Regions from separate parts of the Paenibacillus sp. FSL H7-0703 genome, predicted to be linked through region 2. Evidence: predicted binding sites of a transcription regulator. Region 2 holds the regulator's gene; the other holds the start of a gene.
What was found. Region 2 encodes Rex, which represses fermentation and respiration genes when NADH is low (regulators of the CRP and FNR family bind a similar motif). Its sites were predicted from a motif close to TTGTGAAATATTTCACAA; they were not measured.
Positions count from the first base shown of each region.

Region 1: a site for Rex is predicted at 1,953-1,970, ahead of nirB (nitrite reductase large subunit NirB). Genes of this name have one in related genera too.

Region 1 covers NZ_JBBOPF010000001.1:2,524,872-2,533,110, reverse strand. The annotation lists gene MHB46_RS11020 (beta-glucoside-specific PTS transporter subunit IIABC) at 1-1,149, shown strand, start outside; gene MHB46_RS11015 (DUF4867 family protein) at 1,146-1,817, shown strand; gene nirB (nitrite reductase large subunit NirB) at 2,077-4,506, shown strand; gene nirD (nitrite reductase small subunit NirD) at 4,546-4,875, shown strand; gene MHB46_RS11000 (exosporium glycoprotein BclB-related protein) at 4,948-6,351, opposite strand; gene MHB46_RS10995 (immunoglobulin-like domain-containing protein) at 6,587-8,239, opposite strand, start outside.
Region 2 covers NZ_JBBOPF010000003.1:40,939-49,177, reverse strand. The annotation lists gene panB (3-methyl-2-oxobutanoate hydroxymethyltransferase) at 1-145, shown strand, start outside; gene panC (pantoate--beta-alanine ligase) at 142-1,080, shown strand; gene panD (aspartate 1-decarboxylase) at 1,073-1,456, shown strand; gene MHB46_RS25545 (tetratricopeptide repeat protein) at 1,539-2,171, shown strand; gene dinG (ATP-dependent DNA helicase DinG) at 2,327-5,194, shown strand; gene MHB46_RS25535 (redox-sensing transcriptional repressor Rex) at 5,239-5,892, shown strand; gene MHB46_RS25530 (amidohydrolase) at 5,879-7,180, shown strand; gene MHB46_RS25525 (cell wall elongation regulator TseB-like domain-containing protein) at 7,218-7,742, shown strand.

The DNA.
Region 1 (8,239 bases), on a different contig from region 2:
AGCGTGAAAAATTTTATAACGCCACTTATCTGTCTGATGGTCATTGTTCCCTTGACTCTGATTGCGGTTGGACCAATTGGAATATATGCGAGCTTGGGGCTGGCTAAGGGTTACACTTTCTTATACAATTTGAGTCCGATTGTAGCGGGAGTCATTGTAGGTGCCGGGTGGCAGATGTTAGTTGTTATGGGGCTCCACTGGGCGTTTATTCCTATCATGTACAATAACATTGCGGTATACGGTCATGATACTTTGAAACCATTATTTGCGCCTTCTAACTTTGCACAAGCAGGTGCGGCACTGGGTGTATTCCTTAAAACCAGAAATCCAAAAGTGAGAGCGATTGCAGGGCCTGCAGCGATAACAGGTTTGTTTGGCATCACGGAACCGATCATCTACGGGATTAGTATCCGCTACAAAAAAACGTTCGTATGGGCTATTATCGGGGGCGCTATCGCCGGGGCAATCACAGGTGCGGCGGGTTCCGTGGCAATTGCTCCAGGTATACCGGGCTTGGCATCCCTGCCGATATTCTTCGGCACAGGATTTGCCGGATTCGTAATTGCCATTATCGTAGCTTATATATTCACAGCCATTACCACGTATTTCTTTGGATTTAATGATTCCATGGAAACAGAAATGATTGCAGTCCATGAAGAGAAGAAAGAAGCTGCAACCCCAGCTCATGCGCTAACGAACGAGAATATTTCCAGCCCGCTGACGGGTGCTGTCAAACCGTTATCTGAAATATCTGATGAAGTGTTCTCTACGGGAGCCATGGGTAAAGGCGTTGCTATTGTGCCTGAGGATGGCAAACTGCTCTCTCCATTCAATGGAACTATAGCTAATGCCTTCCGTACAGGCCATGCGATTGGCATTGTATCGGATGGAGGAACGGAGATCCTAGTTCACATTGGTATGGACACCGTCAAGTTGAAAGGACAGCATTTTAAAACACTTATCTCAGAAGGGGATCGGGTTACCAAGGGCCAACTGCTGGTCGAGTTTGATATTGGAGCAATTAAAGCTATGGGCTATGACATAACTACTCCGGTTATTGTAACGAATACAGCCGAATACTCTGAAGTTAAGGTGCTGGGGAACAACCGAGTGCATACGGGAGATTCATTGCTGGAGGTCAAGTTATGAAGACTATCGAAAGACTAAATCAAGTCAATGCACCTTTGGTCATTTATGAGGTAATGAGCGAAGCATTCCGCCCGTATGGGAGGCTGCTGTCTCATTTCAATACCACGGAGCTCATCAAGTATGCAAAAGATACGACCAGCGTACCTGATCAGGGAAATCATTATGTACCTTCGGTCACAGAACTCGAAGACTTCGGTGTAATTCACCAGATTCAAGATCAGGTGTACGGTCAACTTCCAATTCAGGCTGGTTTTTGCGTAGGTCAGAATACGGGTCTGACCGGGTTGGAATATCATCAGGGCAGCGAGGTGGTGATTGCCGCTACAGACTGTATTCATCTTGTCGGTAGAGTACAGGACATTGAAGACAATTCCTATAACAGTGCAAATGTTCAGGTGTTTTTTCAGCCTAAAAACACGGTTGTCGAGATATATTCAACGACACTTCATTATGCTCCCTGTAAAGTTGACAGTGAAGGATACTTGACGATTGTGATCCTTCCGGCAGGAACGAATATGCCACTTGAAGCGGGAGAAGGTAGCCGGGAGAACCCACTGTTGACTAAGAAAAATAAATTTCTTATGGTTCATAGTACACAGATGGAAAAAATCGCGGCTGGCGTCCATCCCGGGCTACGCGGGAAATTGCTGAATATTTCACCCATTTGAGTCAAAGTCATCATTCATAAATTTAACAAAGCGACCAGCTAGCTGGTCCTTTTTTTTTAACTCAATTTCAGCTCCTTACCTTTATCCCTTGAAATAGAATAGGGAAATCCCTAAATATTCTTAATTTGAACTATATTGTGACTGTAATCACATATAGCTCTGTCTGCTGTATTAGAATAGAAGCATAAGCAATATTCATAGGAACGTAGGAGATGTCGTCGGATAGGGAGTATCGTCGAATGAATGGAGGAACCGGTATATGATAAACAGTAAACAGAAACTTGTGGTTATAGGGAACGGGATGGCTGGTATCAATACGGTCGAACAAATTTTAAAATTAACAGATAAGTATGAAATTACGGTCCTGGGAAATGAGCCGCATCCGAACTATAACAGGATCATGCTCTCTTATGTGTTGGAAGGCAGTAAAACGATTGATGATATCATACTGAACGATTTGCAATGGTATGCGGATCAAGGGATTACTTTGTATACAGGAAAAATGGTGAAAAGCATCGACGGTGAGAACAAGAAGATTCACACCGAAGACGGACTGGAAATTGATTACGATGTAGCTTTGGTAGCTACTGGCTCACAATCATTTATTCTGCCTATTCCGGGTAAGGAATTACCGGGTGTCATCGGTTTCCGAGATATCGCCGATTGCTCGGCAATGCTTGAGGCAGCGAAGACCTTTAAAAAGGCAGCTGTCATTGGTGGAGGTCTGTTAGGGCTGGAAGCAGCTAAAGGCTTGGTCAACCTGGGAATGGATGTTACGGTCGTTCATTTAATGGAGGATTTGATGGAACGCCAGCTGGACCGGGAAGCCTCTGCGATGCTGAAAGCAGAACTAGAACGCCAGGGAATCAAGTTTGCTATGCAAATGCAAACTGCGGAAGTGTATGGTCAAGATCGGGTACAAGGGCTGCGGTTTTCAGACGGAAGCGAGCTAGAAGCGGATTTGGTCGTTATGGCCGTCGGGATCAAGCCTAATATTCAGGTGGCTGTGCAAAGTGGTATGGAAACGAACCGTGGTATCATAGTCGATGATTTGATGAGAACCTCCGTACCGGATGTATACGCCGTAGGGGAATGTGTTGAACACCGCGGAATCTGTTATGGTCTGGTAGCTCCGCTGTTTGAGCAGGGAAGTGTCATTGCCAAACATTTGGCAGGCGCGGAAACTGAAGGTTATATGGGATCGGTGGTTTCTACCAAGCTCAAAATTTCAGGGGTGGATGTTTTCTCAGCTGGCGAATTCATAACTCAGCCTGAACATACGGTGATTGTTGCAAAGGATGAGTGGAAGCGCACATACAAAAAAGTGCTGCTTCGTGAAAATAAGATTGTTGGAACTGTACTGTTTGGCGATGTGAGCGAATCTGCTAGTCTTCAAAAATATGTACGTCAGCAAACATTGATGACAGATGAGATATATGGACAGATCATGGGTACTGGATGTAGCAATCACGGGGCGAAAACATTATCCGCTGAAACGATGGCGGATGATGAAATTGTCTGCGGCTGTAACGGTGTGACTAAAAAGGCGATTGTGGATGCAATTAATGATAATGGACTGACAACAGTCGATGAAATTAAGGCATGCACCGGAGCAACGCGTTCCTGTGGAGGATGTAAGCCTGTCGTTGAGCAAATTTTACAATATGTTCTTGGAGACAGCTTCAAGACGTCAGCCAAGCAAGGAATATGTGGTTGCACATCATTGAGTCGGGACGAGATTGTGGAAGCGATCAAAACCAAAGGGCTGACAACAACGCGTGAAGTTATGAATGTACTGGGTTGGCATAATGATGAAGGATGCTCCAAATGCCGCCCGGCGCTGAATTACTATTTGGGAATGATTAACCCGGATACCTATGAAAATGAGGGAGATTCCCGTTTTGTAAATGAGCGATTGCACGCAAACATTCAAAAGGATGGAACGTTTACAGTTGTTCCTAGAATGTACGGCGGTGTAACGACCCCAGAAGATTTGAAGAAGATAGCAGATGTTTCTCTTAAATACAACGTTAAGGTCGTTAAAGTAACAGGAGGACAGCGGTTGGATTTGATCGGTGTCCGTAAAGAGGATCTGCCTAAAGTATGGGAAGAACTCGATATGCCGTCGGGATATGCCTACGCGAAGTCACTTCGTACGGTTAAAACCTGTGTTGGATCGCAATTTTGCCGGTTTGGCACACAGGACTCGATGGGAATGGGAGAAGTGTTGGAACGAAAATTCGAACGACTGGATTTCCCAGCAAAATTCAAATTAGCAGTTAATGGATGTCCACGTAACTGTGCGGAATCATGTACCAAAGATATCGGAATCGTAGGTAATGATGGGGGCTGGGAGATCTTTATCGGTGGTAATGGCGGTATTAAAGCACGGTTGGCTGATTCACTCTGTAAAGTGAAAACCGACGCCGAGTTGATTGATATTGTAGGTAGCGTAATGCAACTCTACCGGGAAACAGGACAATACCTGGAGCGCACGTCGGAGTGGGTGGAACGGATCGGTCTGGAAGAGATTCAGAAGGCTGTCGTTCAGGATACAGATCATCGACAAGCTTTAGTAGAACGCATCGAATTTGCACTACAACAGGTGGAAGACCCGTGGAAAAAGATCATCAATGATGAGGATACACGCAAAAATCTATTTGAGGTTGTCACTCCGTCTATTGTGTAATTGTATCTAAAATGCCTGAGGAAGGGAGCGATCAAGCAAATGATCAAAAATGCCGAATGGCTTGTCGTCGGTCACAGTAAGGATTTTCCGATCAGAATAGGGCGTACCATCCATATCAAAGGTGCTGAAATTGCTGTTTTCCGCACTTCGGAGAATGAGCTTTATGCCGTTGAAAATATCAATCCTCATCCCAAAAGAGGTCCTCTTACAGAGGCGATAGTATCTGGTCATTATATCTATGACCCTTTATATGACTGGAAAATTGATCTGCAGACAGGCATCGTTCAAGAGCCTGATCACGGACAAGTTAAAACTTTCGCCGTTTGTGAAGAGGGAGAAGAAGTTAAAGTATCACTCGAAACGGTTTAGTTCGTCTGATGGAATACAAATAAAAAAGGGCTTGACAGGAACAATTCTGTTGGGCCCTTTTTTCGTCTTGGATCAGGTAATGGTAACGCCTGCACTTGCATAACCTACGATAGTGTTTACGAGGGAAAGTCCCGTAGCTGTTGCAGAGAAGACAAGGAGCAGACGAGTCTGTGCGGTTACCGGTATAGCCAACCCGGTAGTAATACCGCTAGAGATCGTTCCCAAAGCAATAATGCCAGCCAGTGAAGGGGCCAATGTAACGATAGCTCCGGGAACTGCTGTGAAGGTATTATTAGGTGTTGGGGAACTAAACAACTGGGCAGTAATCGTCGCAGTTGAACCCACGAGAGTTAACGCAGCTGTTGTACTGAAGTAACCAGCAATAGATGTAATTACGCCATCCCGTGGTACGGAAAAAGCAAAGTTGATCAGAGGTCCTACAAGTGTACCTGTCAGGTCAATGGCCCCGCCTACAAGGCTAATCCCTGTTGCTGAGCTTCCAAAGCCGATCAAACTGGTGGTTCCTACCACCCCGCCAAGAACGGTTGTCAGGATAGCAGGTCCGCCCGAAGCAAACGGAATGATGGCTCCCGAACCGGTCGCTCCAGTAACACCAGCCGTGCCCGTGGCTCCGGTAGCACCAGCCGCACCCGGCAGCCCATCAGCTCCGGTCGGCCCTGTGACCCCAGCAGGTCCGACCGCGCCAACCGCGCCCGGCAACCCATCAGCCCCGGTCGGTCCTGTGACCCCGGCTGGCCCGATCAATCCATCCGCGCCCGTAGCGCCCGTGGCGCCTGTCACACCCCCGGCAGGTCCCGCAGCACCCGTAGCGCCGACAGGTCCGGCAGGGCCTTCCGGTCCAGCGGCCCCGATAGGCCCGGCGGCGCCAATAGGTCCAGCCGCTCCAACTGGTCCGGCAGGCCCCGCAGGCCCGGGAGGCCCTTGTGGGCCAGGTCCACCTGCTGGTCCAGGCGCACCGCCGGGTCCCGCAGGTCCAGGAGGTCCTTGTGCACCTGGCTCCCCTGACAAGTATGTTTCACCTAATACGTTGCTAACCGTCGTTCCAGCGATTCTGATCGCGCTGATTAAGCTGTCTTTAAGAGCAGGATCGAGGGGTTCCTGTAAAACGATGGACAATAGGACATCCAGTAACTGTTGTAGTGTAGTTCCTACGCTGATTGGGGAGAAAGGCGTGGCTTCTATCGCTACAATAGCAAGTTCCAGCGCTGCCAGTAAGTCTGCCTTAATCCCGCCTCTAGGTCTTAAGCTTTTCGCCAGAGACAACAAACGTCTTAAAATCTGTTGCAAGGAAGATACATTAGCCGCAGAGGGGCTTGCGAATACAAGTGGGATGATCGCAGTCAATTCATTAATAAGCTTGAGAAGCTCTTCTATATTTCTATTTACTCTTGCTGGCTTACAGTCTTCGTCTCTTTTTGAAGCACCACTGAACCTGAACGGTTTTCTGTGTTTCATATTCAAATATCTCCTCCTCACCATTCTTCCTACTGTAGAGGTGACAGGTAGTTCATCGCCCCGCTTCGAAGATATTCATAATATATTTACTGAAGCGAAAAGGGTGAATAAACAAGCAAAAATGATTGTTGAAGGCTTGTACATAAAATATACATAAAAAAATACGGCCCCCGAAAAGCTTGGAGGCCGCGTTGTATTTGCTTATGCTCATCTGATCTATGAAGCTTAAAAAGTCTTATTTAAGAATACGTACCAGCAGTTCAGCCATCTCACCTCTGCTGATAGCCGCTTTTGGCTTGAGTGTTCCATCTGGATAACCGCTGATCCAACCGGAGGATACTGCATTCTGGAATGCTGCGGAGGCCCATGCTGCAATCTGCTGCTCATCCTTGTAGGATTGCAGTGCAGCAGTGCTGGAAATGGATGTCTGATTCTGCATCGCGTGTGACAGGATCACCATCGCCTGTTCACGGGTAAGACTCTCATCAGGTCCGAAAGTTTGAGCGGTTAGCCCTTGAATCCATCCCTGGCGGTGAGCAAAATCCACGGCTGATCCAGCCCAGTGTCCCTGCATATCTGTAAATGAGGTAGAAGGGCTCTCATCTCCAGCAGTTCCCAATGCTCTGGTCAGTATGGCTACAAATTCTGCACGGCTTACAGCGCGATCAGGGCGTATGTTTCCGTCTTTATAGCCTTGTATCCAGCCTTTGTCTGCAAGAGATTGCAGGGACTTCGCTGCCCAATGGCCTTGTACATCCGGCCATACCTGAGCTAGCACTTGTGGATCTGACGAATTGCTTGGGTCATTTTGCACACTGGCATTATTGGTTTGAGTCTTTGCGTCTGTGGCGACGGCAAAGGTACCTAACCCGGTCGTATTCAGACTCACACCCGACAACATCCCTTTTGAATCCATTACAGCAGTCCCTTTTAAAATCTCACGCTCACCATTCTCGTGAATAACAAGAATGGAGAACTGGGGCTCTGTATTGTGTAACTCACTTAAGGATTCGTTATCCAGCGGTAGAATGATCGACGAGGTTCCAGTCACATTGGCTTTGATGTCTGTAACCGGACCCATCAGCGTCAGGCTGGATTGTTGCTCGGCCCAGTCACGGATCTGCTGTGCACGTTGTACATCTGCCTGCTGGAATGACAATGTAACGTCCTGCTGGCCTGAGGCCATGCTGGTTAAGGTGTCACTGGATATCAACAGTGTTCCATATCGGGATATTACCGATGCACCAATCTTATCCCATTTATTCAGTAAAGAATGAGAAAGGATAACACGACTCAGTTGCTTCTCCTGCTCCAAACGAATGTCTGCGTATGCCTTGCCTTCGCGAAGTGCTTGCTGTATCTGCTCATCCAGGAATGCCGGCGAAGGAACAAAGAGGGAGAACTCTTTCCCTTGTTCGGAAAATCCGATCTGTTGTACGAAAGCAGATAGATCCTCATGCTTATCTTTGTTAGATTTACCTGAGCTCGCAATTACCTTGGCAGGGACGGTGACTTCTATAGCTTGCGTCAAAGCATGAGAACCATCGCTTACCCTCATAACATCCAGCATGATAGTTACAACGGAAGGAGTATCTGCTTGAACAATAGTTCCGTCTGTAAGCACGATGTCTGGCTGGCTACTGCTGCTGATGGTCACACGGAAACCATCAGGTACAACAGGCAACCTGAGCAGTGTATCACTTGTTGTAGGAGCTGCTATGCTTGTGATGGAATCCGCAACGCGCTGCGCGGTTAACCCTTGCGGATACACTAGCCCTGACGGAGCGCTCTTCATGCCATTTACGTTCTGCAGCACATAGTAGCTGGCTCCTTCAGGAACAGGTGTAAATGCATATCTTCCCTCTCCCGAAGCGATTCCTTCCGCTAT
Region 2 (8,239 bases):
ATATGTGAGTGATGTGAAAGGGCGGGCATTTCCGGCCGCAGAGCATGTGTTCAGCGCGGATGACCGCGTTGTGGAATCCCTGTACGGTAAGGCAAAAGGACAGATACAGGAACAAGCTAAGGAAAAGGTGGAATCACGATCATGATCATCGTAAGAGAAGTGGCTCAGCTGCGCAAGATTATTGCTGAACGTCGGCAGCTTGGGACAAGCGGAACAAAAAGGGTACACGGTTCTACCTCTTTACAGCAACATAAAGTCGGCTTTGTACCAACAATGGGATACCTACATGAAGGGCATGCGAGCTTGATGCACAAGGCGCGTGAAATGGCGGATACGGTGGTGCTTAGCATTTTCGTAAATCCGATTCAATTTGGACCGAATGAAGATCTAGACAGCTATCCTCGCGATGAAGCTCGTGATTTGGAGGTAGCGCGGCGCGAAGGCGTGGATATTGTTTTTTTACCAACTGTAGCAGAAATGTATCCACAACCAACCCAAACCAAAATTCGTGTATCCGCTTTGACAGATCGTTTGTGCGGTGCTTCCCGTCCTGGCCATTTTGATGGTGTGACTACGGTGGTAGCCAAGCTTTTTAACATGATAGGTCCTGATTTGGCTTTCTTTGGAATGAAGGACGCGCAGCAGGTTGCTGTGCTCCAGCAGATGGTGACTGATCTCAATATGAACGTGACTATCGTACCTTGTCCCATCGTCAGAGAGGCGGATGGTTTGGCCCTCAGCTCCCGTAATGTGTATTTAAGTGCAGAACAGCGCGAGCAGGCGTTGGTGCTGTCTCAGTCACTGCGTAAGGTGCAAGAAGTGAGCGAAGATATAGTAACAAACACAATTACGATTCGTCAGCTACATCAAATGGTGGAGTCCACCATTACTTCCTCTCCTTTAGCAGACATTGATTACATTGAAATATTAACTTTTCCCGGTCTGGAGCCCCTTCTTCCCGAGCAGCGGCTATGTGATGTTCAGGAAGACGTCATCGTAGCGCTGGCTGTGAAATTTGGCAATACCCGACTGATTGACAATATAAGAATACAGAAGGCGGAGGTGCTTTCCCATGTTTAGAACTATGATGAAATCCAAAATTCACCGTGCTACGGTTACGGAAGCTAACCTGAACTATGTGGGGAGTATCACTATAGATGAAGATCTCATGGAGACATCGGATTTGTTGGAGAATGAAAAGGTTCAAATTGTAAACAATAACAATGGAGCTCGACTGGAAACCTATGTTATCCCCGGACCGCGTGGGAGCGGCGTAATCTGTCTCAATGGTGCGGCAGCCCGTTTGGTGCAGCCTGGTGATACAGTCATTATTATTTCCTATGCTTCCATGTCGAATGAAGAGGCCAAAACATACAAACCAACAGTGGTATTTGTTGATGAACATAATAAACCAGCCCAAACGATGAACAAAGAAGTACACGCGACGATCATGTAATGAATGGGAGTGCGGATGAAACCCGTCTTTTAAGCGAAAAATGTGAGTGTATTAATCCATCTTTCATAAGGGCGGGATGCACATGTTCCAGCATGTATTCGCAGAAATGAACAGCATGTTAGATGATATCGTGAAGCATTACCCATCAGCCCAGGGCTCCCGCAGGCAGGAGCTGCTACAGCACTGGAGTCTGCTGCGGAGAATGAGTGACGGAATTATGGATGAGTGGCTGGCCTTTGAGGAAAAAATGGTTTGCCTGCGTGCGGCCGGGTTTTCCGCGGAGACCGATATGTCTGACACGGAGCTGCCTGAAAAAGAGCTGCCAGCTTTTAATCGGGGGCAAGGGTATTATCGATTACTCATGTACCCTGAGGCGATCCAACAATTTGAGCAGGTACTACAGCATTTTCCGAACAGCTGGCAGAGTCGCATGTATATGGGAATGGCCTATTTTCAACTAGATGATCCAGCAGAGGCTGTATGCCATTTTCAGAAGGTGCTGGACCTGACTGAGCAGGCAGGACTGAAGGCGGTCATCTATAATGCGCTAGGCTGTCTGTTGGCAAAGCAGGCTGACGTAGAGGAGGCGCAAAAATGTTTTGCTCTCGCACATCAGTTCGATCCTGCGTTACCCGAGCCGCTGCACAATATGGAAGCCTGTCTGTCCGGTACCGAAAAGCTTCGATACGACAGCTCCATGATGACCTGGATGTAGTTGTCAGACACCGAGCAAGACGATGCATGCCCACCTCTCAGGCGGCGTGTGCATCGTCTTTTTTGGCTGTCTTAATTTCCAAACAGGCGATCTTCTGCTATGCTAATATACAGAGTTATTATTTTTGTAAGTGTCATAAGAAAGGATTAGCCCGAATGAAATTTGCGGTATTGGATTTTGAAACGACAGGCACCCAGTCCGCGGATGACATCATTCAAGTCGGACTTGCAATTATAGATCATGATAACAGCATTTCCCGTGTTTACGGCTCTTATGTAAACCCTGGCAGATCTATTCCCCCTTTTATCACCGGGTTGACCGGAATTACAGACGATGACGTCAAGGATGCTCCTGCACTTGAAGAAATGATGATGGAGCTCGTGCCTATGCTGGACGATGTTGTACTGGTCGGTCATAATGTGGCGTTTGATTTTAATTTTTTGCAAAACGCTCTGGATCGGTGCGGATATTTGCCGTTTAGCGGAAGAATCTTGGATACAATGGATTTTCTGAAAATTATGTTTCCATCGCTATCTTCTTATCAGTTGGGTTTTGTGTCTTCTGAGTTTGGGTTAGCGCATGATCGCCCTCACCAAGCAGACAGCGACGCGTTGGCTACGGCTGAGGTGTTTTTAAAGTGTCTGGGTGAGCTTCAAGCATTACCTTTGATAACGATACAGCGGCTTAGCGATTTGTTTGCAGAGGAAGACAGTGACCTTGGATGGTTTCTTGATGGGGTGCGTGAAGAGAAAGAGCTTGATCCTATTCAGGATCTGGAGGGACATCAGTTTTTTCGTCAGCTTGCGCTAAAAGTGGAAGATTGGACGGAGCTAGCTGCTCCGCGTAGAGAAGATGACCCGAATCCACTGTCAGGTGTTTCCTTTGAGGAGTACATGGATGATGTGCGGGACAATTTGCGTTCATCCTTGAGCCAATATGAGGAGCGCGAGGCGCAGATACAGATGATTGAGGGTGTAAATCAGGCACTGAGTGAAGACAAGCACCTACTGATCGAAGCAGGTACAGGAACAGGGAAGTCCCTCGGCTATTTGCTCCCATCGCTGTATCACAGTGTGAAAAAAGGACAGCGAGTTATGGTAAGTACACATACGATCAACCTGCAGGAGCAATTACGCGAGCGCGACATTCCGATGCTGACTAAGGTGATTCCGTTTCCGTTCCGGGCTGCTATTTTCAAGGGTCGGGGACATTATTTGTGTCTGCGTAAGTTTGAACATAAAATAAACAGAAGAGACTTCGCGACACCGAAGGAAGATTTAATTACAGCTGCTCAGATGATCGTCTGGTTGACGCTAACAGAAACCGGTGATGATGAAGAACTGAATCTGAGCAACCGTGGTGGAGATTTCTGGGAAACGGTGGCGAGTGATTCAGAGTCCTGTCTTGGTCGTTCTTGCCCATGGTTCCGCAAATGCTATTATCATCGTGCACGCCATGAAGCAGGGATAGCGGATGTTGTTATTACGAATCACTCTAAGTTGTTTACAGACGTCAAAGCTAGTCACCAGTTGTTGCCGAGCTATGAACATCTGGTGATTGATGAAGCCCATCACCTGGAGGAAGTAGCTGGTAAGCACCTAGGTATGCATATGAAATATTTCACACTCGTGCATACACTGACGCGACTTTTCAAAGACAGCAAGAATGGACAACTGCCCTCACTTCGTCAACAGTTGGCGAAATCGGGGCACGAGAAGTCGACGGATTGGGCCTCAACCATCGATCAGATGTATCCGCTCGTGTTAGAGGTTAAGGAAACTTGGGACCTGCTAAGCGACAAGCTGTTTGGCATGTTGCCAGAGCGAAGCGATGCGACACCGGGTGAAACAGGACAGTTTTCTTCCCGTCTCAAACCTTCAGCCAAGCCTGCAAAGTGGGATCAGGCGGGGGCTTTGGAAAATCAGTTATATGTAACGATGAGTGAAATTTTGCGCAAGGGCGACAAGCTGATGCTGGACGTCAAGGAAGAACATGACGATTATGCGGCGGATAGCCTTATTACAGATATCACGGGCTTGCTCAAGGATCTGGCGGGGATTCGAGAAAATTTGCGCTTTTTTATGCGACTCGATGATGAAACAACCGTATACTGGCTCGAAGCGAGTGGGCAATTCCGCAGTAAATCATTACAATTTTATGCAGTGCCCGTCGATGTGAGCCGCCAGTTGAAAGAAATGTTTTTTGACAAAAAAAGAAGCATCATTCTGACGTCTGCTACCTTATCGGTAGATAAGTCGTTTCAGTACATGATCGATCAGCTTGGCTTGCAGGAGGCCGCAGATCAAGAGCGGCTGATGACTTCGCAGCTCCCGTCACCCTTTAATTACAGGGATCAGGTGTTGCTGGTCATTCCACGGGATTTCCCAAGCGTGAAGGGCAGTGTAGGAGATGCACACTTTGTAGATATGCTCGTTAGCTCTCTAGGAGCGACTGCTCAGGCGACGCGGGGGAGAATGCTCGTTCTGTTTACTTCCTATCGGATGCTCCGGCAAGTGTATGAGCCGCTCAAAGAGGCCTTAGCATCCAGCGAAATTACTGTGCTGGGACAAGGAGTGGACAGTGGGAGTCGCAGCAAGCTAACCCGCCGTTTTCAGGAAGCCAAAGCTTCTGTATTGCTGGGAACCAGCAGCTTCTGGGAAGGCGTCGATATTCCGGGGAAGGCTCTGACTTGTCTAGCCATTGTTCGCTTGCCATTTCAACCGCCGAATCACCCGTTGCTGGAGGCAAAAAGCGAGCTGCTCCAGCAGCAGAAGAAGAATCCATTTATGAAGCTGTCTGTACCACAAGCGGTCATTCGCTTCAAACAGGGATTTGGTCGGTTGGTTCGTACAGCGAGCGACCACGGGGTCGTTATCGTTTACGATACGCGTGTGATCGAATCCTATTACGGAAAGCACTTTTTGTACTCGTTACCGGGACCAAAAATGGAGCATATGCCATCGGAGCAAATGGTGCCCCGCATCGCCGAATGGCTCCAATCCGCCCCGGAGACCGAGGCATAACGGACGGACACTAAGTATGTTCGTTACAATTAGGGGGAGCAAGTATGAAATCAGATAAAATTTCAGAGGCTGTCGTACGGAGGTTACCCGTATATTTACGTTATCTGAATGCACTTCACAAACGGGAGGTGGCTACGGTCTCTTCTCAAGAGTTGGGACAGAGGCTAGATTTGAACCCGGCCCAAATCCGTAAAGATCTCGCCTATTTTGGAGATTTTGGTCGGAAGGGTATCGGTTATGATGTTTCTTATCTAATTGAGAAAATACGCCATATCCTGAAAATCGATCAGCAAATTAATGTAGTATTGGTCGGAGCGGGTAATCTGGGGCAAGCCCTTTCGAATTATAACGCTTATTTAAAAGACAATATGAAGATTGTAGCGGTATTTGATGCGTTTCCGGATAAGGTAGGGACCAAGATCAATACATTGGTCGTGCAACCGATGGATGAACTGGAAGCGACTGTGAGAGAAAAAAACATTCGAATCGGGATTATTACCGTACCTGATTTTGAAGCACAGCACGTGGCTGACAGGCTTATTGAGAGTGGAATTGGAGCGATCCTGAACTTTGCACCGACTACTCTCAAGGCACCGGCCAACATTCGGATTCATGCCACAGACTTTACAACTGATTTGCTTAGCCTCGCTTATTATTTGGAGGACGGAAAGGAAGAAACACAATATGACAGTGAATAAATGGATGATTAAAAACGGCTCTTTTGCCGTAAATGGACCAGAAGCTGGGGTAATCCATGGTTTTATGATTGTGGAAGATAGCCGCATTACTTACATTGGCGAGACTTTGCCTTCGGGTGAGGAAGAGACGGAAGCGATCGATGGTAAGGGGCTTTTGTTTTTACCTGGTCTGATTAATACTCATGGTCATGCGGCGATGTCTCTGCTGCGTGGGCATGGAGATGACTTGGCACTTCAAGTATGGCTTCAGGAAAAAATGTGGCCTATGGAAGCCAAGTTTACATCTACGGACGTGTACTGGGGTACGTCGTTGTCTGTGCTGGAAATGCTGAAAGGTGGAACAACGACCTTCCTGGACATGTACGATCATATGGATGAGGTGGCTCGTGTGGCTGAAGAGTCAGGTATTCGTGCAAGTCTGATGCGTGGAGCAATTGGACTATGTTCGGAGGAAGAACAGCGAATCAAGCTGGCTGAGGCCGTAACTTTTGCGCGTAACTGGCATGGTAAAGCAGACGGGCGTATTACAACGATGATGTCACCGCATGCGCCATACACCTGTCCACCTGCGTTTATTGAAAAATTCGTACAAGCTGCGCATGATCTGGATTTGCCGCTGCATACGCACATGTCTGAGACGATCGCCGAAGTGGAGCAAAACGTACGTGACTACGGTTTGCGTCCAGTTGCACACTTGGATAAGCTTGGCTTTTTCTCCCGTCCTTCGCTTGTTGCCCATGGCGTTCATTTGAATGACGAAGAAATAGCTTTACTGGCTGAACGTGGTGTAGCGGTTTCGCACAACCCAGGTAGCAACTTGAAGCTGGCAAGTGGTGTAGCAAGAGTGCCTGAATTGCTGCGTGCAGGGGTTACCGTTTCTCTCGGAACGGATGGTCCTGCCAGCAATAATAACCTGGATATGTTCGAGGAAATGCGTCTGGCAGCACTTATTCACAAGGGTGTATCTGGTGACCCTACGGCAGTTCCTGCGAGTGAAGCGCTGCGTCTGGCAACAGAATACGGTGCAAAGTCAATTGGTTTAAAAGAAGTAGGAGCGTTGGCAGCAGGCAACAAGGCTGACTTTATCGCGCTGGATCTGAATCAGGCACATTTCTTGCCGCGTACAGATCTTATTTCCCATGCGGTATACTCAGCAAGCGCCAAAGACGTGGTTCACGTATGGGTAGACGGTCGTCAGGTTGTGAAAAACGGCGAATGCCTGACTATGGACGAGGAACGCATCAAACATGAGGCACAAGCCGCCTTTGAAGGGCTGCTGTCGCGCTAATTCAGGTGTCACATCCCCTTAGAGAGGAAGCACGGGTTTGAAAAATAAGAAAAAGTGGATAGCGGTCGCCATTTTGGCCGTAATACTGATCCTGGTCAGCATTTTCTGGTATTATTCCTATGTTACTCAAGACCAGGTGGCTGAGAAAAATGCCGCTATCATTAAGGCCAAGCAATCAGGTGGTCTGGTTAGCACGACTCAAACATGGAAGTCTGTGTGGGATCAGGTATATTGGGTGGTTCAAGGGAAAAATGCACAGAATGAAAATATAATGGTGTGGGTTCCTTTTCAAAAAGTGGAAGGACAACCTAACGTACCTGCCGCAGATAATAGCGGTGTTCACACTGAGTTGCTGAAGAACGGAGTCGATGAGCAAAAAATGACGGCAATAATTCAACAGCAGCTTCCAGGTGCAAAAATTGTAAGGCTTCAGCCGAGTGTGTTCAATGGCGAATATGTGTGGCAGTTGTTTTACGATGATGGAAGTCATCATTACTACACCTTTTATCGTTTCTCAGATGGGGTAGCGACGGGTGTAAAATATACTTTGCCCAATAACTGAGCTGGTTGAGGATTAGCAGATGTGGAATGAATGACTAGTAAATAATTGAAAGCTCAAGAAAAAGACGTAAATGCGATGGAAATCGTATTTACGTCTTTTAGTCTTGCTATGCCGTAAAATGGGCTGAAAACCAGTGAAGCATCTTTACCTATCCATTTTCTCTCCTAGGGCAAATTCATCTTTATGGCGGGCAGTACGGAGTGGAGGATTTGAATCTGGAGAAGCGGAGCGTTCGCCTTTGCCGCCGGATTTTCTCAGTAAGAATAAAATCGAGAAAAATCGGGTGGCAACAGCGATCGTAAGATCAAATCCTACGCTCAGCGTTTCGCCTCCACCTTAACCAAAGATTTTGCCTCATCACAACTCCTCCACACATTGCCTTCGATATTAGATATACGTTATGATATACTATATTTTATAAGTGATAGACAAAAATGATAGAAAAAAGAATTGCTGATCGCTGTAAGATCATGCAATTTGGTTGTTTGTTGACATTC